DNA from 4 places in the Siminovitchia sp. FSL H7-0308 genome. Region 1 is predicted to be linked to each of the others. Evidence: riboswitches for the same ligand, from Rfam matches in the RefSeq annotation. Region 1 holds a riboswitch; each other region holds the start of a gene.
What was found. A riboswitch is a leader RNA that binds a small molecule or an ion and turns the genes downstream of it on or off. The one in region 1 is predicted to bind cobalamin.

Region 1 (5,839 bases):
CAAAAACGTTTCACATGGCTGTATTAGAATGCATAATCGTGATGTGCTGGATCTTGCCCGCCGAATTCCGATTGGGACGCGGGTCGTGATTCATAGGTAGGGGCCGGATTCTTTTTTTTTGCTACAGGATATTTTCTTTTTGCAAGGAGTGGGCTATTCTTAAAAAGAGACTACTCGAAATGCCGTTTTAAAAGTAAGATGCGGTATTGGAGTCATTTACAATAAAATTGTCTGTTTCAAAAAAGTTGCGAAGCTTTGTCCCTTTGGATAGGGCTGTTTTTATACCTAAAAAAGAGGAGCAGGATAATGAATATAAGAAACGTGAAATCTTCAGATTACAAGATCATTATTTCTGTGTTAAATGAGTGGTGGAATGGTCGTACGATGACGGATATGCTGCCCAAACTATTCTTTGATCATTTTCAAGACACTAGTTATATCATTGAAGAAAAGGGGGAAATAATCGGGTTTCTGATTGGATTTTTATCGCAATCACGCAAGAAAGAGGCCTATATCCATTTTGTTGGCATACATCCCCATTACCGCCAACACGGTATCGGGCGCAAACTTTATCAAACCTTCTTTGATCATGTAAAGAAAAAAGCGGTTAAAACAGTTCGCTGTGTCACATCTCCAGTGAATCAAAGCTCTATCGCTTACCATACGAAAATGGGTTTTGTCATTGAAAAAGGAGATAAACAGGTGGATGGCATTGATGTACATAGTGATTATGATGGTGTGGAACAAGATAGAGTGTTGTTTGTTAAGGCGCTATAACTATCATTACATTTCAGTATGATACGAAAAATGAAAACGAATCACCGTATAGAAAGAGGGTACTTATGCTGTATTTATATTTTATAAGACATGCGCAGACAGAATGGAATGTTGCGGGAAAAGTTCAAGGCCGGAGGGATTCCGGTTTAACTGAAAAAGGAGTGGAAGATGCGCGACTGCTTGGAGAAAAGTTCAAAGAGATAGATTGGCAAGCGGTTTACACGAGTCCGAGCAAGCGTGCCGTGAGGACGCTGGAGTTGATTCATGGAGAAAGCTTTTCTTCTTATACCGTTGATGGGCGACTGATAGAGATGGATCTTGGAGATCTGGAAGGAAAGACAATGGAAGAAATTAAGGAGCTTTACCCTGAGCAATATCATCATTACTGGCATCAGCCAAGTAAATATGTTCATACGTCTGGGGAAAACTTTTACGAAGTAAAAGATAGAGTCGAGGCGTTAGTCAAGGAATTGCTATCCACCTATGAATCTGGCCATGTTTGTATCATTACCCATGGTGTTGTCGTGAAAATGGTGCAGCTTATTTTCCGCCAGCTTGACATGGACCAGCTTTGGAAAACTCCTTATATCGAAGGAACGAGTGTAACGGCTTTAAAAAGAGCCGGCAGCCAAATTGAAATTCTCTCGGAAGGGGATTTGAGCCATCTTTCATTGAAAAATCCAACTGTACAATAAGAGACGATCATGTATACTAAAGTCAAGTTGACAATTTCATATGGAAAGAATGGGGTGTCTTATGAAAAGACTTAATAGGGAAGTTGGTGAAAATCCAACGCGGTCCCGCCACTGTGAATGGGAGTGAGCTGAGTATCCACTGTGTTTCATTGCATGGGAAGGAACAGCGATCACGATGACCATAAGCCAGGAGACCTGCCTGATTCTTCACGCCATGAACCTACGAGGATAGGGAGGTGTACTGGTGGAATCGCCATCTAATATTGGATGGCTGTTCCAAACTGCACACATCTCTTGCGAAGAGATGTTTTTTTATTGAGAAAAAAATCAATTTACAGGGGGAGAAACATTGAAAAAATTCCACATTTTATTACTATCCATTTTCATGCTGTTCAGCCTGTTGACCGGTTGTAATCAGGCTGCTGAAAAAAGTGGAAAAACAGATCAACCATCCGAACAACAAACGAAACAATCGGAACAGGCGGCTTTTCCAGTCACATTAACGGACGGTAACGGGGAAGAGATAACGATTGAAAAGGAACCCGAAAGAATTGTATCCGCCCTCCCAAGCAACACTGAAATTGCGTTTGCCCTTGGATTGGGTGATAAAATTGTCGGCGTATCCGACCATGACAATTATCCAGAAGAAGCGGCCCAGAAGGAAAAAATCGGCGGCCTTGAGTTGAACATAGAAAAAATCCTCTCCTTGGACCCCCAGCTTGTGCTGGTTGACCCTTCCAATGATCAAAAAGCTGTAGAGCAATTAAAAGCGGCAGACATTCCGGTGCTTGTTGTCAACAGCTCGGAAAGTTTGGATGATGTGTATAAGTCGATTGAGTTAATCGGAAAAGCGACAAATACAGTGGATGAAGCGGAAAAGGTCATAGAGGATATGCGGAAAAAAATCGCCGATGTTGAAGCTAAGGTTAAGGGGATAAAAGAAGAAGACAAGAAAAAGGTTTTTATGGAAATATCTCCCGAACCGGAAATCTATACAGCAGGTAACAATACGTTTATGGATACACTCCTCACGATTATTCATGCAGAAAACGCCTCTAAAGAAATTGACGGCTGGCAGAAGGTAAATGATGAAGCTGTTATCAAGATGAATCCGGATGTCATCATTACTACATATAGCAACTATGTGGATAATCCGGTGGAACAAGTGTTAAAGCGTGAAGGCTGGACTGATATTACGGCCATTAAGGAAAAACAGGTTTTTGATGTGCACTCCGATCTCATCAATCGTCCCGGTCCCCGTCTGGCGGAAGGGGTTGAAGAACTGGCAAAAGCAGTGTATCCCGATGCATTTCAATAATTGGCGGATAGGGCGGGGATTCTCGCCGAACGCCATTTTTTAGAAGGAAACATCCTTACGAGGCACGATTCATTACCATATTAAGCATGAAAGAAGAGATTCCCATGATTGAAGTTATTCAAGCTTCGGGTGGCTATTGGCGTAAGCCTGTCGTTCAAGATATATCTTTTCAAGTACAAAAAGGGGAGTTTTTCGGCATCATCGGTCCAAACGGGAGCGGAAAAACAACGCTTTTAAAGATGATGAGCAACACGATGCCGCTTCAGTCGGGTGAAATGAGGCTGGCCGGCCGTCCCATCTCATCTTTTTCCTCGAAAGAATTTGCCCGGTTAACGGCTGTCCTCCCGCAAATGTCATCTTTGGCTTTTAATTACACAGTGAAAGAAACCGTTTCTTTAGGGAGGTATGCCCATCAAAAAAGCTTGTTTCATTCTTTTGATGAGGCAGATGAAAAGATCATTCACGAAGTGATGGAGCAGACAGGCATTCTCCAATATGCCGAAAGTCCGTTGGAAGAGCTCTCGGGCGGGGAAAGACAGCGCGTCTTTTTGGCACAGGCGTTGGCACAAAAGCCGAAAATTCTTCTTTTAGATGAGCCGACGAATCACTTGGATTTGGCCTACCAAAAAGAACTGCTCGATCTATTGAAAAAGTGGACAAAAGAAGAGAATCTCACAGTCGTTTCCGTGTTTCACGATTTGAACTTGGCTGGTCTGTACTGTGACCGCTTGCTGCTTTTGCATGAAGGAAAAAAGCAAATATGCGATGCGCCTGCTGAGGTGTTAAAAGAAGAAAGAATTCAGTGTATTTATAAAGCGGACATTGAAAAATATCCGCACCCAAAAGTGCCGAAACCACAAATGATGCTCGTTCCGCATCAATGGCCAAGTGGGCAGAATCCATTATTGCTGAAAGAAAGCATGCTGAAAGTATCGAATGAGACCATTACATTTGAATCACCGGTCCCGCTGCGGACGATGTCATCGGGTGTTACCGGATCAGGCGTGGGCTGGCACCGCTCTTTTGTCAACCGGCATGTGGACAAAAACTATCAATGCGACAACTTTAAGGAAGAGATGATCCTTTATTTAAAAGATCATGGATATGACCCGAATGAAACAGTCGGGATGATGACGGCGGTGAATCTGCACGATGTTTCCCACCAGGTGTTTGAAGAAGCTGGTTTGTCTGTGCTTGTTGTCGTGACCGCGGGTGCCGGGAATGCCGTCGATGCATCATTGGGTGAAAGACACCGGGTTCTCGTGTCCCCCGGAACCATTAACACATGGGTATTCGTAAACGGTAAGTTAACGGAGGAAGCTTTTATACAAAGCATTATGACGGCAACCGAAGCAAAGGTAAAAGCGCTGCATGAATGTCAAGTCGTCGATTCTTCGACAGGCACCCTTGCGACTGGAACATCGACAGATAGTATATTAATTGCGGCAACGCAGGAAGGGCCGTTTCTTCCTTTTGGCGGTTCGATCACGCTACTTGGCCGGCTGGTCGGCAAAGGTGTCTTTCTATGTACAAAAGAAGCGTTGCATAATCATTTACAAAGGAACGGCCTTCGTTGAACGCCCATGTAACAGCCCTTGCCCTCGCGTTTTTGCTTGATTTGGCCATTGGGGACCCGCCCGATTGGCCTCATCCTGTTAAATGGATAGGGAAAATGATTTCTTTCTTAGACCGCCGCTGGAATCGGGGATCGCATCGGAAGTTAAAAGGAACAGCCATGGTCTTGGCTGTTATCGGCATGGTCTATATTACGGGATTTTTTCTTGTCTCGCTTTGTTATCACATCCATCCTGTTGCGGGAATCCTCGTTGAAGCAGTCATCATATCAACAACGATTGCTCAAAAAAGCTTGGGTGAAGCCGCTCGTGAAGTATACGAGCCTTTACGGGACGGAGACCTCCCGGAAGCCAGGAAAAAACTGTCTTATATTGTAGGCCGCGATACACTGGGGCTTCCGGAGGCAGAAATCGTCAGGGGGACGGTCGAGACGGTTGCTGAAAATACGAGTGATGGAATTACGGCGCCGCTTTTTTGGGGGCTTATCGGGGGAGCGCCGCTTGCCCTCGTTTATCGGGCGGTCAATACATGTGATTCCATGGTCGGCTATCAAAACGAGCGTTATCGGGAATATGGTTGGGCTTCCGCCAAATTGGACGATCTGTTCAATTGGATTCCGGCGAGGCTTACGGCTATCATGATGATGTGTGTCATGAAGCCGGTAAAAACAACGTATCGCCACGCATGGTCCGTATTACTCCGGGATGCCAAAAAACACCCGAGTCCAAACAGTGGCTGGGGAGAAGCGACTGTCGCTGCTCTGCTCGGTATTCGCTTGGGCGGAGTGAATGTGTATCAGGGAAAAAAATCATACCGGATGGAAATGGGGGAGGGTCTGGAAAACTTGAACATCGACCATATTATGCAGACGGTTACGATCATGAAAAGGACTTCCCTGGTGTTCCTGCTGCTGATGATGATAGGGGGAGTCGCATGTGAACTGGCCTTTACATGGATCTAATCCAAAGTATCTATACGAATCACTGGATGTATTAAAACCCGGGCATGTGCTTGATTTTAGTGTGAATCTCAATCCATTTGGACCACCCCCTGCCATAAAGGAACATTGGGGGAGCTGGCTGGATCATATCGTCGATTATCCTGATCCGAAAGGTGAAAGGCTTGTTGAATTGATTGCCGCAAAGGAGCGGCTGTCGAATGACGCGGTTCTTTTGGGGAACGGCGGAGCGGAGCTTTTCACATTATTGGGGCAACTGTTGGCGAAACAAAAGATTATCATCGTTCAGCCAACGTTTACGGAATATGAAAAAATATGCCGGGCGAATGGCTGCATCGTTTCTTTTTTTCAACTGAGTGAAGAAAGTGGCTGGACGCAAGATACTGATCTTTTACTGGAACAAATCAAAGAGGCCGATGCGTTGTTTTTATGTCATCCGAATAATCCGACGGGGACGGCTTATCCACAATCTGTTTTGTTGGAAATATTGGCGGCTTGTCAAGAGCATGACTGCTT
Region 2 (5,839 bases), 1.1 Mb from region 1:
GAAGATCTGTAAATTCATCAATTTTTCCTACACCGAATGTCTCGGCGGACTCATCCTCAAAATCAATCGGCTTCAACTTCGCGTCGTTGTCAAGCGGCTCCAGGTACACATTAGCCGGACCGGCAATTAAATGGGCGTGCTTCGATTGAGGCACATATACTAAGAAAGCGAGTAATAGAAGCAGATGCACCCACCACGCGACGTAAAACACAACCGCCGCTGCGAACGGGCTCATCCAGCCAAACAGTGCCGCAATGCCTGACGCAACAGGCTCCGTCCATGTAAGATTTTCCCCTTCCCAGATGAGGGCCATTCCGTTCCCCAGAAGGACGGAAGCCATCAGTCCGCCAATAAAAAGCAATACGAGCCCAGCATAAAATCCCCGCTTTAAGCGCACAAGCTTTTCAATGTAACGGCGGTAAAACGCCCAGGCCACCGCCACTAAAATGACAAGCGTGACAAGCTCCTGGAAAAAAGTAAATCCCGGATAAAGAGGGCCAAGCGGAAGATGGGATCCCGGTGCAAGCCCTTTCCAAATAAAATCAATTGCCCCAAATTGCACGAGAATGAAACCATAAAAAAACATCACATGGATAATGCCGCTTTTTTTATCCTTTAAAAGCTTTTTCTGCCCAAACACATACGTCCAAATATTTTTAAGCCTTTCTTTCACATTGCGATCAAACTCTTCTTTTTTTCCCAGTTTAATAAATTGAATCCGTGTTCTTACCACATACACAAACAAGTAAACGCCGTAAGCGGTTACGAATACAAAAGCAAGCCAATTCAGCAATAGCAATCCATCCATAACAGTTGGTGCCCCCTTCTCATCTATTTTTAAAACCGGCACTTTTCCGAATCTTGTTACTACCATTATATAATGAATGAGCATTCAGTCAAGATGGAACCTGCTATGGATTCGAGAAATTCTATTATGATTCATCAAAATTCGTTCATGTAAACGGGTGGTTTACTTTAGGGATGAAAGCCTCTATTGCTGAAAGTTCGCCAACCGTCCTACTCTTCCGGCTAACCCCAAAATGCCCTATCCTTTTTATTTTTTCTCTTTGCTTCTACCTGTAAAAGCGAAGCTTTTTTTAACCCTCGCAATAAACTATTCGGAACCACACGCCCATCCTATGGTTTTCCTTTACACAATAAAGGAAGGCTGCCCAAACCGGACAGCCTTCAGCTTCTTTTCCCTAATTTTCTTCGTATTAAAATGACGGCAAACACCGGGGCCCCGATCAATGCGGTAATCACTCCGATCGGAAGCTCGGCAGGATCGATGATCGTTCTAGCCACAAGATCTGCCAAGATGAGGAAAGACGCTCCCGCCAAAACAGAAAGCGGAAGCAAGTGTTTATGGTCCGGCCCCCAGACAATTCTCACCAGATGGGGAATGACAAGACCCACAAAACCGATCGTTCCCGACACTGCGACAGCCGCCCCTGTCAGGACAGAGCTGGACGCCAAGACGGCCACCTTTCTTGGGCCTACGTTGACGCCAAGATGTTTGGCCCGTTCTTCTCCAAAAGCGATCGCATTCAGTTCACGCGCGTTCCAAAAAAGAATAAGGCTGCCGACCAGTAAAAACGGCAAAATAATTTTCACAAAGCTCCAGCCCCTCATCGAGACGCTTCCCAAAAGCCAGCCGATGATTTGGCGCAGCTCCTCTCCGGATAAAGCAATCATCAACGAGATAAAGGCGCCAAGGAAAGAGCTAAAAATAATCCCCGTCAATATGATCGTTTCCACTTTCATCGTTCTGTCAATGCTGCGCGCAAAAGAAAGTACCAAAATGACGGTAATAAATGCGCAAACAATGCTTAATAGCGGCAGTGTATACATTCCAACCAAAGGCAGGGACAATTGATAAAAAAGTGTAATGACCGCGCCAACTGAAGCGCCCGATGAAACACCGAGCGTATAAGGGTCCGCCAGTGGATTGCGCAACAGCCCTTGAAAAGCAGCTCCGGCAATCGCCAAAGCCGCTCCCACCAGTCCGGCAAGCACGACGCGGGGCAAACGAATATTCATGACAATATTCGTATACATGGGATCAGAGGGAAATTCGATCGGAAGGTAAAAAGCTTCACTGCCAATAATGCGTGCAACATCCAGTATGGGCACCTTTACGGAACCCGTCGAGATACTGACAAGCATTACGGCAATCAACAGCCCGATCGCAATGATATAGGGAAAAAAAGGATTATTCTTTGAAAACATCCGGATAAACAGCCTTTGCAAGCTCCTCTACTCCTTCAGCCAAACGTGGGCCGGATCGGCTCACCAAATCTTCGTTGACCGCAATGACCCGTTCTTCCTTTACCGCGTTCATATCTTGCCAGCCAGTGCGTGCCATTACTGCATCGGTAGCATTTTCCACATAACTATAATTGACGATGATCACATCGGGATTCATCGCAATAATGGCCTCTTCATTCATTTTTGGCCACCCTTCTTCTTCCACAGCGTTTTTCGCGTTAATAATAGCCAGCATTTCATCCATAAAGGTGTTTTTCCCGGCTGCATACATTTCGGGAGGAGGGGAGAGCTCGACAAAAACCGACTTCTTCTCTTCTTCTTGAATCTTCTCTGCTTTTTCCTTGATTTCTTCCAGTTTGGATTTCATTTCTTGTACGACTTCTTCTGCTTCTTTTTCATGTCCCGTGGCTTTCCCAATCATCTCAATCGTTTCATACGTATCACTAAAGCTCTGCGCGTTATGTACAACAAGAACTGTCACACCGCTTTCCTCAAGCTGCTTTAATCCGCCTTCCCATACGTCCATTCCTGATCCATGGGCAAGAACAAGATCCGGTTCGAGAGAAATGATTTTTTCCACATTTAACTCCATTCCGGCAACCTTTTCTTTTTTCGCCGCTTCCTCAGGATAATCGTCGTTCTCATTAACACCCACCACTTCATTGCCTGCACCGATTGCATACACAATTTCCGTATTGCTCGGAATCAGCGAAACGATTCTTTCCGGTTTCTTTTCAATCGTGACTTCTTTGTCCACTCCATCTTTAATCGTTATCGGAAAACCCGTTTCCTTGGCTTCATCCGTCGTCTTAGGTTCCACGCTTTCATTCTTTGGTTCATCTTTGCTTCCGCAGCCAGCCAACAGCCCGGCCACAAGGAAAAGCGCGGCTAATAACATATGTATTCTTTTCACCAAATCCATCCCCATTTCTTTTTAAAAATAAAAAACACCTCCATGCAGAGATGTTCAGGAAAACACAACCAGTGCCAGATAAAATCATACTTTATTTATCCGAGCTTCATCTCCCCATCCTCGCAGGTTGACTTGTAGAGGTGAAATCGGCAGGTCTCCTGGCTTATGATCATCGCTTCCTGCCCCTTCCCGTACCAAAACACAGTGGGTTATCTCAGGACGCTCCCATTTTACAGTGGCGGGACCGCGTTGGATTTGCACCAACTTCCCTTTTCAGCTTTTTACTGAATGTTCCGAAACAGATTTTCAACAAAAAGCCACCGATTGCCTAAACATATGGAGTTATACAGATATTATACATGAAAAACTTTCGTTTCACAGCTTTTTCCTTTTCCAAAATGGGAATACTAAACGGGCATATATTCATGGACAGGAGGGGGGTTCTCATTGAAGTGGCTTGCCTGCTTTACAGCAATTGTTATCATTTTAGTCTCATTTTGCATGACCGACTATTATATCGGCCGCTTTATTGCCCGAAAAAGAGGCAAACCGCCGCAATCCCCCTTGAGAAAAAGCGACATCACACTGCTTGTCCGGGGAACTGACTTGTTTATCCAGTATTTTGATGACCTCTATAACGCCCGATCAAGCATTCACGTATTATTTTACATAGTAAGAAACGACTCGTTTGGCAAGCTGTTTTTCGACATTTTGATGGACCGTGCAAAAAGTGGTGTCAAAGTCCGGCTGCTGCTCGATTGGTTTGGATCAAGAACGGTGTCCAAACAACTCATCCAAAAAGCCCGGAGGAACGGGGTCGAAGTGCATTATTGCAACACCCCTCGCCTGCCGTTTCTCTTTTTTACCCTCCAACGCCGCAACCACCGGAAAATCACTGTGATTGATGGAAAGATCGGTTATGTGGGGGGCTATAATATTGGAGAAGAGTACATTGACCTTGATTCACTTCTTTCTCCTTGGCGGGACTATCACTTGCGCATTGAAGGAACGGGGACAGCCGATTTACAGAGCGTTTTTTTGCGGGATTGGAAACGAGCGACGGGGGTAACAGATTTCGATGAACAAGCTTTATTCCCTTCGCTCGCTGAAGGGCCTATTACCCATCGCTTTTTCCCAACAGAAGGGGTTGGTGCAGAAGAGGAAATCATCCGCCATATTGAAAAGGCTACTAACAGCATTTTCATTGGCACCCCTTACTTCATTCCACCGAAAAAAGTCATGGCTTCTCTTGAAAAAGCTTTGGAAAACAATGTAAAAGTGACGATTCTTGTACCAAGAATGTCCGACCATCCCATCGTCAAAGAAGCATCATTTCCCTACCTGCGGAAGATACTGGCCAAAGGAGGCACCGTATATCAATACAAAGAAGGATTTTTCCATGCGAAAGTTCTCTTGTTTGATGATGCTGTTTGTGACATCGGCACAGCCAATTTCGACTATCGAAGCTTATTGTTAAATAAGGAAATCAATTGCTTTATATACGACCATGAATTTATTGCCCATGTCAAAAAAATAATTGCCGAAGACATCATGCAATCGACACAATTAAGTCACCGCGACCTTCAAGCGGTGAACATCCGTTTCCGGATAATAGAATGGATTGGAGGTTTGATAAAAGGGTTGTTATAGCGCATAAACTGTTTTTTCCAGGGCCAGCCCTTTATAGTGCCCAAGATGCATTTCCGCTCCACAATGTGTACCAGAAAACATGGGCAGAGCTGTTGGTGCTTTATCATCTTTAAAAACCACACTCACTAACCACGCTTATAGATTTCTAGTGGTATGCCAAATAAATACAGCTGATGCTCTGGTTCATGGATTGGTTCACACTTATGCTTTTCTTCTTTTCTCGGTCTTGGATACCTATTTGGATCGAAAGCTTTGGAGACCCGGTTTTAACGAAAGCTGGAAGCGACCGGTTCGTCATCATGCTCACTTATTGCTTTTGACCGACCTTCTGTTATCGAAAATCTTTATTGCATTCGCAAGACTGTTGGCAAGTCGCATGGATGTTACATTGCCAGTTCATACATTTTTTCACTTGCCAAATAGAACAATAAACCCATGGACTGTATCGGTCATTCCTTCCAGCTTTTCACCCTTTCGTTCAGTAAACGGAAATCTCCTGGGTGTCCTCTAGGGCGCAAATGGCATCCAGCAGCAAGTTTCCTTGATTGATCCGGCAATTCCCTTGTTCGCCAGCGCTACCCGAACCTGAACAGCCTGTTTGGTCTTGGTCATCTATCGGAAGAATCATCCTCCCCCTGATCTTCCGGAGAGGTTTTTTATCTGTGTTTTTACGACTCATTGGTTGCTTGGTTGTTGATGGAGGCCTAGCCGTTTCGGAAGTGCGCCAAATGGCTCATTTTCAAAAAAAAGATGACAAGCGAATGAAGAGTGGAAGATACGGATTTTCTGAAATTTGTCTTCTACTGTCTCTTGCTCACTTACATTCAGGTGTTCCGTGGATGATCAGCGCTCGAGGGGAAAAGCCTTGTTCCGCTGAATCGCATCTCCCCACTGGATAGATTTATTTTGGCTTCGACCATTTAACTTGCCGCCAAATGAAAAAAATCTTTATCATAATACAAGTTGATCAGTAATGTGTTCGTATAGATTTCCGCCTACTCTTGCATA
Region 3 (5,839 bases), 2.2 Mb from region 1:
TTGTTCAATATCTTCTGCGGAGCCATTGATAATAAACAGATTCTGTTCCTCTTTGAACTTTTCCTTCAGTACGGAATAGAACGTTTTGTTGTGTTCGACTAGTAAAATGATCGTGCTTGGCTTCCTTTTTTTAAGCAATTTTTCAGTAAATATGCCTGTTCCTGGCCCGAATTCCACAATGTACTCACTTTTCTGAAAATCAACCGTTTCCAACATTTTGTCGCCAAGGAACTGTGAACTCGGCAGGATGGCCCCGACCGACCGGGGATTTGTTATATATTGAAACAAGAATAGAAAGAACTTCATCTTTTCACATCCCAAGCTATATTTTATAAGTCTATTATAAATCTAAAACTTGAAAAAACGTCCAATAAAATCCTCAAAAATTGTAAATTTTTTAGAGTGATTTAGGGAATGTTGAAATAATATGCATGTATGGCAAATGAAAAGAAGGAAGGTTGGATGGAGTGAGCAAAAGAATATGTGAAGGAGGGGTTTGATGCGTGTAGCAGCCATTTACGATATTCATGGGAACCATTTTGCATTGGAAGCTGTTTTAACCGAAATCAAGAGGAACAACGTTCAAAAAATTGTCGTGGGTGGAGATTTGGTTTGGGGCCCACAACCAAGAGAAGTGATGAATACGCTCATGAGGTATAAAGACGAGTTCGTATTCATAATGGGAAACTCGGATCGGGAAGTTGCTTCCGGTGATGGGGCGGAAAAAGAGCCACAACATTTTATAGCGGAATTAAATCAATGGTGTGCCGGGCAGTTGAGTGATTCGCAAATGTCATTCCTTAAAAACATGCCAAAACATCATAGTTTATCAATTGATGGGGTAGGGGAGGTATTATTTGTTCATGGTTCCCCGCGTAGTGATGAAGAAGCGATTAGAGTGGATACTCCTGGAAGCAATATTACAGATGATACAGGATACGAAAGAAAACATCATTGTTTACGGGCATACGCATATACAATTTGACCGGATTATTGAAAATAAAAGAATCATCAATGCTGGAAGTGTGGGCTTACAAAGCCGGGCAAATGGAGCTTGTTGGTTACTGATTGATAACGAATTCCACTTTAAAATCACCGAATACAATGTTGAAGAAGCGGCTGAAAGGTTTCTCCAAGGGCAATGTCCTTATAAAAAAGATTTTGCAGAACATATACGAAACCCGCCTTACGCAGGGCCTTAATAACTCAAGAGTGATAAAATTTTCAACAAACAATTTTATCAAAGGTGCAAACAACAGAGTAAACATAAAGCAGTCGCATTATCTTGCGGATAAAAGCGGCTTTCACGTGCCCGATGCGATTAATATCGTTGCAGGATTGTTTCATCCCGCATGTAAGGTGCCGTAATACTCCCACATCAACATCTTGAGTGAATACAAGAGAAAACGGCACCTACATGCCCGATTGGTTCAACTAACATTCAGTAGAATCCCTATTGAATGAAGTTTCACTTTATGAGAACAGTTTCTTCTAGTTTACTTGTACTTTTAGTAGTATGTATTTGCCATGAAACAGGGTTGCTTAAGTATTATTTTTCACAATCTCATCATGATCCAGCAAAACTTCGAAATCTTTTACATAAACGGCATTTCCGGTGATTTCAACATCGAGACAGTCACTGTTTTTTGAAACTCGCACGATAACCCGGCCGTTTTTTCCGATTTCATGACCCTGCTCCACAACAAGGTTCAGAGAATCTTTAAAATGAGTATGGATGTATTTCGCATAATAAGCGCCCATTACCCCTGAAGCAGTACCCGTTACCGGGTCTTCAATCGTACCGGAATATGGTGAAGAGAAATGCCGGGCATGCATATCGGCGTGTGAATCATGCGTTTCCAAACAGAATGGATGGACAGAAGCATTTGGCATCTCCTTTAAAATAGAAGGGAACGCTTTGTTATTGGGTTTCATTTTCTTAAAAGCGCTCAATTGCTTTATAGGGATTAATAATGTCCAAGTACCGGTACTTCCATATAATATAGGTAACTGATCATGGATATCAGATTCATTTAACCCAAGGGAGCCAGCCAAATCTTCTATGGAACCTGTAAACTCTTTAAATGTTGGAGAAGCTTGTTTCATGGTGATCCATATGTCGTTTTCGGCTGTTGATTTAATCGTGATCGGTAAAATCCCAGCCCTTGTTTCAATGGTAAAATCGGTCTTATCGCCCAATAATCCTTTTGTTTGGAGCGCATAAACAGTTGCCATTGTAGCGTGGCCACATAAATTCATTTCATGACCCGGTGTAAAAAATCGTATTTTCAGGTCTGCGGCTTCGGATGCAACTGGAAATGCCGTCTCATTAAATCCTACTTTAAAAGCAATCTCTTGCATTTCGGCATCTGTCAGCTGATCTCCGCTTAAAACGACTCCCGCTGGATTTCCCTTATTAGGTTCTTTACTAAACGCATCGTAGTGATAAACCGTTATTGACTTCACACCCGATCCCCCCACCAAGATTTAGAAACTCATGTTGATTGTATCATGTATAATGGCTTTCTTGTTCAATAAAAAATGGACCCCGTTAGTGAAAAACGAAACCTGTTTTTTCATAGTAACAACCTTTATGTTAAGACCATGTGCTTTATCCCGCATGTAAGATGCCATATACACTACTTTAAGACCAGAGTTGATACCAAAGGTCTAAGTGGGAGAAAACGGCGCCTTAAATGCCCGATTGGTTCAACTAACATTCAGTAGAAGCCCTACTGAATGAAGTTTCACTTTATGTACAACTTCCTCTTTATCGCACACTTCTAAAATAAGCTTTTTGTTTTAGTAATTTCATTAACTTGTATAAATAATGTGAACCGAAAAGCTGTTGTTCAATTTGATAATCCATATATGCCAGTGAATCCATTGTTACTTGCCTGGCTTCGGCAAGACTTTGCCGGTTTATTTTTCCCAATATATCCCGGACGATTTCGAGCAAGTAAACGGATGATTGAACAGTTTGGATGATTAGCAAATAGAGAAGATCGACTTTATTGTGGATTTAGGCCCTGAAGGAGGAGAAAAGGGCGATCAAATCATTGTCAAAGGAACACCGGATTCGATTGTGAAAAATAAAAAATCATATACAGGACAATATTTGTAAACTCATTTTAGAAAACAGCTATTATTTTTTGAAAAAAACATTGATTCATATGATGTTAGGCACATCAGGAAAAGTCATGAAGATTTTTTTATTCACATCTTTTCACAGGTTTTAATCGTTTTTTAAAGGTTTGTTAGGAGGCAATTACATAAAGCAACCACCAATTCTTGCTTTGGAAAGTTGACATTTTTTTTAGAATTCTGTAACATTTCAAATTGAGAGCTTGTACTCCAAATTACAACTGAATAATGGAAAAACGAATTAGGTTCTTTTTATTTGTAAAAGATTAAAAGGGAATCAGGTGAAAGTCCTGAACGGTCCGGCCACTGTAATTGAGGAGCGACTTTCCATTATGCCACTGGGGAATACCCCGGGAAGGCGGAAGGAAGCGATGATCCAAAAGTCAGGAGAACTGCCTAACGCGTATATATGTAGCCTTCCGGAGAAAGGTGAAGTATGAGTCACTATGTCATCAATATAGATGGAGACAACCATCTATTATGTTTATAGATTTGCAAAATACCTAATCGCCTTGGGCTTCTCTGGAAGTCCAAGGCTTTTTCGTTTTTCCGAAGTTGGAGGAGGGAAAGATTTTTCTCGAGCGTCATTTTACATACTCGGACAAGAACAAGCTCTACAGACAAATGTGGGGGGAAAAAAGTGGGGGTTATTAAGAAGCGTTCGTTACGGTTATCTGCGGTTTTACTGACTTTTCTATTGATGTTAAGCATTGTGCCGCAAGTTGCTTTTGGGAAGGCTTACGATCCGAGAACAGGTTATCAAGAGTTGGACATTCGCTTCTGGGAAGATAAGGAACCGGAAATCGGTTTTTATATGAATGCTTCCTCCAGGTACATACTTGAAACGCTAGAAAAGCCAAGTATGGGATCGGTTGGTGGAGAATGGGCTGTCATGGGTTTATTGCGAGGCATGTATGCGGGTCACGATTACATGAACCATGTGCCAGATACCTATTTTGAAGATTATCTTGGCCGGATCGAACAATATGTGGCGGATAAAAAAGGAAACCTTCATCGGGCTAAATCTACTGAATGGTCGCGTCTCATTCTGGCGCTTACAGCATTAGGCTACGATATTACAGATGTAGCAGGCTACGACTTTATTGAAAAATTATCCAGCTCATATCGTTTTTCTTATAGGCAAGGAATTAATGGGCCGATTTGGGAAATTATCGCAATGAATACGGGAGGATATGAATTTTATCCTGATTCCACAAATCCGGACGTAAATACTTTCGGAAAAATGATTGATTACATTTTAAGTAAAGAAATTACGCAAGCTGACGGAACGGTGGGAGGCTGGTCTTTATTTGGCAACCCAGACCCGGATATTACAGGGATGGCGCTGCAAGCGTTAGCTCCGTACTATGGTGATGAAAAGCGCTATGCTGCGAGCGGGGCGGAGGCGTCATATGAAGAGTTTGCGGCAGCCGTGGAAAGAGGAATTTATATGTTGTCTGTTCTGCAACAGGAGAACGGAGCATACGCCGCTTTTGGAAATGTGAATGCGGAAAGTACTGTCCAAGTAATTGTCGCGCTAACGGCTCTGGGCATCGATCCATTACAAGAAAATGTGGAGCTTAAGCGGATTGGCAAACATGTGAGCTTTATTCAAAAGGGCGCTGTTCAGGATGGCGTTTGGACGAACAATATGATCGATGCACTCCTCACTTTTTGGGATGATGGCAGTGGTTCTTCGCCAGAAATAGGCGGTTTTAAGCATGTCACGACAGGAAATGACGGCGGCGGTGGTTCGGGACATAGAGTAAATGCCATGGCGACCGAACAATCGCTTTATGGACTGATTGCCTATGATCGGTTTAAAAAAGGAATGAATGCCTTATATGATATGACCGATATGAAAAACGGCGAATACAAAAACATGGCTGCTAAAAAACATGATGCCAACTTCCATTCTAATGGTGAAGTACAAACAAACAAGGTTTCACCTTATGCGTTAGTGCAAATTCCCGAAGGTAAAAACATCCAGGGGAAAAAGTTCAAAGCTTGGAATTCCAAACAAGACGGAAGCGGCACGGATTATCTACCCGGTGAAAAGCTCGTCATGCCGGAACACGATATTACATTGTATGCACAGTATGACAACATTGAATATAACATCCATTATGAAACAAATGGCGGGACTTTAATTGGGGATGACATACCGAAAACATATACGATAGACGACGCGGAAATTCCACTTCCGGCAGCCGGGCAAATGGAACATGAAGGCTATCGATTTGAAGGCTGGTATGACAATCCAAGCTTTGAAGGCGAACGAGTAACAGCTATCGCGAGCGGAAGCTATGGAGATAAAACGTTTTATGCAAAATGGGTGGATGAGTCAGGCGCAAATGAAGAAGCAGCAAAGGAAGTAGAAGAGATGATTGCGGCTTTGCCTGATATCGAGAATGTAACCCTTCATGATAAAGAGGCCATTGAAGGGGCGCGAGCGGCCTATAACAACTTGACTCCACCGCAGCAAACATTCGTTGCCAATATACAAAAGCTTGAAGCGTTAGAAGCGAAATTATTAGAGTTAGAACAAGATTTAGTCAATAAAGAAGCCGCTAAAAAAGTGGAGGAAATGATCCAACAGCTGCCAGAAGCGGCGAATCTAAAGCTAGAAGATAAAGCGTTAGTAGAAAATGCCCGTTTGGCTTATGACAGTTTAACAGAAGTACAACAAAGTCTT
Region 4 (5,839 bases), 1.7 Mb from region 1:
AGAACTGGAGAAGATAAGCAGCAGCTTGGGAAAAATCCTTGATTCCGCAGCACATGAGATTAATGACCAGACCATTATCATTGTGACAAGATAGCTGTATGAAAAAACGGCTTGCGAGTAGCCCCGCAAGCCGGCAAGTTCAAGCAAAAATGAGAACAAGTGTCCCAACGACGAAACAATAAATACTAAAATAAATTAAATTTCCCTTTTCCATAATGTTCATAAACCATTTTAAAGAAAAATAGGAAGCCACAATGGAAACAACAAAAGCACTTATATACGGGATAAACAATGTTGTTAAGTCAGGGTCGTTCACCATGTCGGAAATGCTTAGAATCGTTCCGCCCACACTGACCGGTATGTACAGTAAAAATGAAAAGCGCAGTGCTGTCTCAGGTCTCATGCCCATGCCCATCGCACCGACAATCGTCGCTCCTGAGCGGCTGATTCCCGGTATTAAAGCTACCACCTGTGCAAAGCCGACCACAATAGCGTCCTTGAGTGTCAGATCTCCATCCTGTTTTCTTCCTTTTAAATTTCGGATTAAAAACAACGCTACACCCGTTATAAGCAAGGTAACGGCAGTAATATGTACTCCTTTTAGCGTTTCCGAAATCATGTCATTGAACAGAACACCGATGACTCCGGCCGGAATCGTGGCGATTATTAAATAGACAATGAAGCGAAAATCATCCCTCGCCTCTTCGTTTCGATGCAATATGTAAGAAAAGCCGTTCGTCGCAAGACGAATAATATCGTTACGATATATAATTAAAACGGCAATCAAAGAACCTGCATTTACAAGCAATTCAAATGTCAACTTTTTTGTGGAAATTCCTAAAAAGTGCTGGGCAAGCACCAAATGCCCGCTGGATGAAATCGGGATTGGCTCGGTAATTCCCTGAATCAACCCCAGCACGATATATTTAATAGTTTCCATTATATTTATTTCCATCACATCTCACCATCCCCGATTTACTAGAATACCTTTTTTACGTTTGCTTTTCAATTATATTTGGCAAATAAAATGAAAAACAGTAATGTTGTTAAATTGCCATTTTACTCAAGACCATAAGCCGCTGTTTAAGGAGAGAAGTCAAACGCGGGATACTTCCAAAGCAACTTTATCCCGCATATAAGGTGCCGTAAGACTCTCACTTCAAGACTTGATGAGTTGATACAAAAGGTTTAAGTGGGAGAAAACGGCACCTAAATGCCCGATTGGTTCAACTAACATTCAGTAGGAGCTTGATGAGTAAATTCTCCCTCAAACATCTTGGGAAAACGATTGGTTCAACTAACATTCAGTAGGAGCCCTACTGATGGACAAAGGCAGCAAGATATTTTCTTTGACAGTTAACGTATCCAGCAAATTATATTCCTGGTAAATGAAGCCGAGGTGATGCTTGCGGAATTCGGCAAGTTGCTTTTCCTTCATGCCGACGATGTCTTTTCCATCAATTTTGATCGTCCCCTCACTCACTTTGTCAATGGAAGAAAGGGCGTTAAGCAATGTCGTTTTTCCCGAGCCTTACGCGCCCAAGATACTGACAAAATCTCCTTTTTCCACTTGAATATCTATTCCTTTTAAAACTTCCTGCCTGTTAAATTTATTTCCGTAACTTTTATAAATTTTTTGCGCTTCAAGAATACTCAATTATGTTCAATCCTTTACTTGATATATTGATCATAAAAGGATTGGATATCTTTTTCCTTCGATTCGACGAACAAATGATAAAAGCATGTGACAAACATGTCACATGCGTGTGGCGTGTCAGATTCTCAAATTCGTTAGAGGAATGTCGTTCCTGTTCCCGGCTATGATTGTTGTTACTATAATGATCACGAGCAAAAATTCGAACCCTGTCTTTTCGGCAACCGCTGGTTTTCCCCATCAATCTTAATAAACTAAAAATATTGGTAAAAGAAATTCATTTTTTCACCACCGTATCGGAATAAGTCGGAGTGTGATCCAAATGTTTTTGCGGCCGACCCATTCGTTTTTAGCATTGTTGTATACATAAAAAAACGCTATAACAAATAGCATCAGGTAACCATTGAGTTACAGGCTCTTTCTCTCGGTAAGCTTGATGAATTCGATCACTTTATATGTTTAAGCTTGGGGCATATGCTTCGGTTTTTCTTCATATTTCAATGGCTGTCTTGGGAAAATACCCTTAACAACGCCGCGCTCAAGGAGAAACGCGTCTTGTGTTTTCCTCCGTTAGGAAGGGCAGATATTTCCCAAAAGCGGCCAGATGTTTAAAGGCGTGTTTGTTTGTGGTACGATTGTTTGTGTTCTCGCCGACTTGATCACATACAGTTTGTCTCCGTTTTTCATGTTTGAATGTTGCATTTCGTTTATTCAACCGGAAAACGATATTTTGCTTGTCAATTGGTTTTGGCCATGTTATATTTTAGTAGATACAATATTTAGGTGTAGAAATTAAATAAAACACAATATATAGTGACACAACAAAGAAGGCGCCCAAAAGGGCTTAAAAGGGAATCCGGTGAAAAGCCGGAACTGTCCCCGCAACTGTAAATGCGTACGAACGGCAATACCACTGTTTTTTAAACGGGAAGGTGACCAAGTAGGACGATGCATAAGTCAGGAGACCTGCCTTTTTTGTCACAGTTTCAATTCTTCGGGGATTGAGAAGATGAAACGATAGTGGAAACCGTCATTTTTCGTGCGCTTTTTTCTCCTATCGTTTGATCCGCTCTCTTCCCGGAGCGGGTTTTTCTATTTTTAAAAAATGAAGAAAAGGTGAGAAAATGACAACCATTATTGCTGAAAAAGAATCTCAAAAGCAGCCATTTGATCGAAAGAGATTATCGCGTTTTATAGAAAGGGTCGCGGACTTAAACTGTCCCGCATACATCGATAAGGTTGTCCGGGTGATAGAATCTAAAAATGAATATCATAAAGATCATATAACGGGCCTTCTCATTCAAGCCGCTTTGGAAAATACGGATGAAGCCAACCCGGATTGGACATACACTGCCGCAAAAATCTACCTCGCAAACTTGTACAAACAGGCCAGTATCAACCGCTCCTATGACAAAAAACAAAAATACGGGGATTTCTATCAATTAATCAAGCAATTAACTGATTTCGGAATTTACTCGACTCGTTTACTTGAAAAATACAGTGAAAAAGAGATTCGGGAGCTGGAACAAATCATTGATCCGGAGCGTGACTTGTTATTTGATTACATAGGACTTCATACATTGGCGACGCGTTACCTGGCAACGGATCATGAAAAAAATGTTTATGAATTGCCGCAAGAACGCTGGATGATCATCGCCATGCATTTAATGCAGGATGAGGCAAAGGAAAAAAGAAAAGAGTGGATTCAGGAAAGTTATTGGGCGTTGTCGAACTTGTACATGACAGTCGCCACTCCTACTCTTGCCAATGCCGGACTTGCGCATGGCCAACTTTCGAGCTGCTTCATCGACACGGTGGAAGATTCGCTGATCGGCATTTACAACAGCAACACAGATGTTGCCAGGCTTTCCAAAGACGGCGGAGGCATCGGGGTCTATATGGGGAAAGTCAGAAGCCGTGGAAGCTCCATAAAAGGATTCAAACACGCGTCATCCGGGGTTCTTCCCTGGATTAAACAGTTGAACAATACAGCAGTTAGTGTTGATCAGCTCGGAAGGAGAAAAGGCGCTGTTGCTGTTTATCTTGATGTGTGGCATGCGGATATTCTTTCTTTTCTCGATTTAAAACTGAACAATGGCGACGACCGTCAGCGGGCGCATGATATTTTTACGGGTGTATGTATTCCCGATCTCTTTATGGAGCAAGTGGAACGACGCGGTGACTGGTATTTGTTTGACCCGCATGAAGTGAGACAAGTCATGGGCTTTTCGCTGGAAGACTTTTATGACGAAGAAAAAGGCGCGGGCACTTTCAGAGAAAAATATGAAGCATGTATTCAAAACGAGACTTTGACTAAAACGCGGGTTCCGGCAATTCAAATCATGATTAGAATCATGAAATCCCAGTTGGAAACAGGAACACCGTTCATGTTTTACAGGGATGAAGTGAATCGCATGAATCCGAACAAGCATGCGGGAATGATTTATTCAAGTAATTTATGTACCGAAATTATGCAAAACATGTCCCCCACTGTGCAATTTGATGAAACAATAGATGGAGACACGATCATTACTTATAAAAAACCTGGTGATTTTGTCGTTTGCAATCTTTCATCCATTAATTTGGCCAAAGCGGTTCAAAAAATAGATGGCCCGCACGATGTACTGGAACGATTGATCCCCATCCAAATCCGAATGTTGGATAATGTCATTGATTTAAACACCATTGACGTTAAACAGGCTGTCATCACCAATCAAAAATATCGGGCTATCGGACTGGGAACATTTGGCTGGCATCATTTATTGGCCTTAAACGGCATTGAGTGGGAATCAAAAACGGCCGTGGAGCTTGCAGACCAATTATATGAAAAAATCGCCTTGCTGGCCATTCGCGCGAGTGTCGAGCTGGCAAAAGAAAAAGGGCCCTACCCTCTGTTCCAAGGCAGTGATTGGGAAACAGGAACTTATTTTCAGAAACGGGGCTATCTGGCCGGTGACAGATCAGACGAGTGGAAAGAGGTCATGGAAGCAGTTCAAACCGCCGGGATAAGAAACGGGTATTTAATGGCAGTTGCACCCAACTCCAGCACATCCGTTATTGCAGGCTCAACAGCCAGCATCGATCCCATTTTCAAGCCTTTTTACTTTGAAGAAAAAAAGGATTACAAATTGCCTGTTGTGGCACCAGATTTAACCCATCATACGTACAACATATACCGAAAATCCGCTTACATCGTAGACCAGCGGTGGTCCATTCAGCAAAATGCCGCACGGCAACGGCATATCGACCAGTCTATTTCATTTAATTTGTATGTTCCGAACAATATCAAGGCGCAAATCATGCTAGACCTGCATTTGCAAGCTTGGGATTCGGGGCTCAAAACGACTTATTATGTCCGTTCAACGGCATCCGATATTGAGGAATGTGTATGGTGCGAGTCTTGATTTGTTACGCCACCTACAGCGGAAACACGGAAGAAACCGCAAAATTGATCCAAACCCGATTGAATAGCGAGGGGATGGAAACAACGATGTACCGGATTGGAAAAGGTCCAATCCCGGACCCCTCCGGGTTTCATGCCGTGGTTCTTGGATCTTTTACTTGGGGAAAGGGCGCCACCCCCGGCATTGTAAAAGATTTTGTATATGAACTGGGGTGGAAACCGCCGAACGTATACGTATTTGGAACAGGAGACACCCAGTTTGGGGGCGATGATTTATTTTGCAAAGCAGCAGACAAGCTGGCGAAGTTTTACTGTTCGCCGATCGCCCCCTTGAAAATAGAACAAAGCCCAAGAGGCTCGCAGGAAAAACATGTCAACAACTGGACGGAAGGAGTTATCAAACATTGCCTGAACTTTTACAAAAAGCAGCCATATTAAACCCTGTCAACCCGAATAAATCTACTGCCCTTTTTGGCGGGAAAGCGAGCGGAATATTAAATTGGAATGATCTTGCTTATCCTTATTTTTACGATTACCGCGAGCAAATCCGCTCATTGTTTTGGCGGGCCAGCGAGGTGGACATGACGCAAGATGCCAAACAGTTTCCCACTCTTTCAAAGCCTGAACAGGAGGCGTTTTTAAAAATTATCGGCCTGCTCGCAACATTGGACGGCCCACAAACGGACTTGGCGGCGAGAATTTCCCATTTTTCCACTGATCCATCCGTCAAATCCATTATGGCTACTATTGCGGACCAGGAAAGTGAACACAATCACAGCTAT

Region 2: it holds a riboswitch for cobalamin, as region 1 does, so the genes downstream of both, MHB50_RS00425 (ABC transporter substrate-binding protein) here and MHB50_RS16775 (ABC transporter substrate-binding protein) in region 1, are expected to answer to the same signal.
Region 3: it holds a riboswitch for cobalamin, as region 1 does, so the genes downstream of both, MHB50_RS06210 (InlB B-repeat-containing protein) here and MHB50_RS16775 (ABC transporter substrate-binding protein) in region 1, are expected to answer to the same signal.
Region 4: it holds a riboswitch for cobalamin, as region 1 does, so the genes downstream of both, MHB50_RS08655 (ribonucleoside-diphosphate reductase subunit alpha) here and MHB50_RS16775 (ABC transporter substrate-binding protein) in region 1, are expected to answer to the same signal.

Annotation. Positions count from the first base shown of each region.
Region 1 is NZ_CP150282.1:3,541,007-3,546,845, reverse strand. Features, by position in the region: gene MHB50_RS16790 (L,D-transpeptidase) at 1-100, shown strand, start outside; gene MHB50_RS16785 (GNAT family N-acetyltransferase) at 307-777, shown strand; gene MHB50_RS16780 (histidine phosphatase family protein) at 843-1,472, shown strand; cobalamin riboswitch at 1,508-1,690, shown strand; gene MHB50_RS16775 (ABC transporter substrate-binding protein) at 1,822-2,790, shown strand; gene MHB50_RS16770 (adenosylcobinamide amidohydrolase) at 2,895-4,367, shown strand; gene cbiB (adenosylcobinamide-phosphate synthase CbiB) at 4,364-5,326, shown strand; gene cobD (threonine-phosphate decarboxylase CobD) at 5,301-5,839, shown strand, end outside.
Region 2 is NZ_CP150282.1:85,180-91,018, reverse strand. Features, by position in the region: gene MHB50_RS00435 (4Fe-4S dicluster domain-containing protein) at 1-808, opposite strand, end outside; gene MHB50_RS00430 (iron chelate uptake ABC transporter family permease subunit) at 1,189-2,250, opposite strand; gene MHB50_RS00425 (ABC transporter substrate-binding protein) at 2,213-3,181, opposite strand; cobalamin riboswitch at 3,312-3,520, opposite strand; gene cls (cardiolipin synthase) at 3,629-4,831, shown strand; gene MHB50_RS00415 (hypothetical protein) at 5,310-5,459, opposite strand.
Region 3 is NZ_CP150282.1:1,320,654-1,326,492, forward strand. Features, by position in the region: gene MHB50_RS06185 (rRNA adenine N-6-methyltransferase family protein) at 1-306, opposite strand, end outside; gene MHB50_RS06190 (metallophosphoesterase) at 500-985, shown strand; gene MHB50_RS06195 (metallophosphoesterase family protein) at 927-1,202, shown strand; gene MHB50_RS06200 (PhzF family phenazine biosynthesis protein) at 1,543-2,466, opposite strand; gene MHB50_RS06205 (hypothetical protein) at 2,771-2,995, opposite strand; cobalamin riboswitch at 3,371-3,559, shown strand; gene MHB50_RS06210 (InlB B-repeat-containing protein) at 3,785-5,839, shown strand, end outside.
Region 4 is NZ_CP150282.1:1,810,756-1,816,594, reverse strand. Features, by position in the region: gene MHB50_RS08670 (hypothetical protein) at 1-94, shown strand, start outside; gene MHB50_RS08665 (undecaprenyl-diphosphate phosphatase) at 140-955, opposite strand; partial or broken gene MHB50_RS08660 (ATP-binding cassette domain-containing protein) at 1,319-1,657, opposite strand; cobalamin riboswitch at 2,466-2,643, shown strand; gene MHB50_RS08655 (ribonucleoside-diphosphate reductase subunit alpha) at 2,779-5,058, shown strand; gene MHB50_RS08650 (flavodoxin) at 5,043-5,495, shown strand; gene MHB50_RS08645 (ribonucleotide-diphosphate reductase subunit beta) at 5,462-5,839, shown strand, end outside.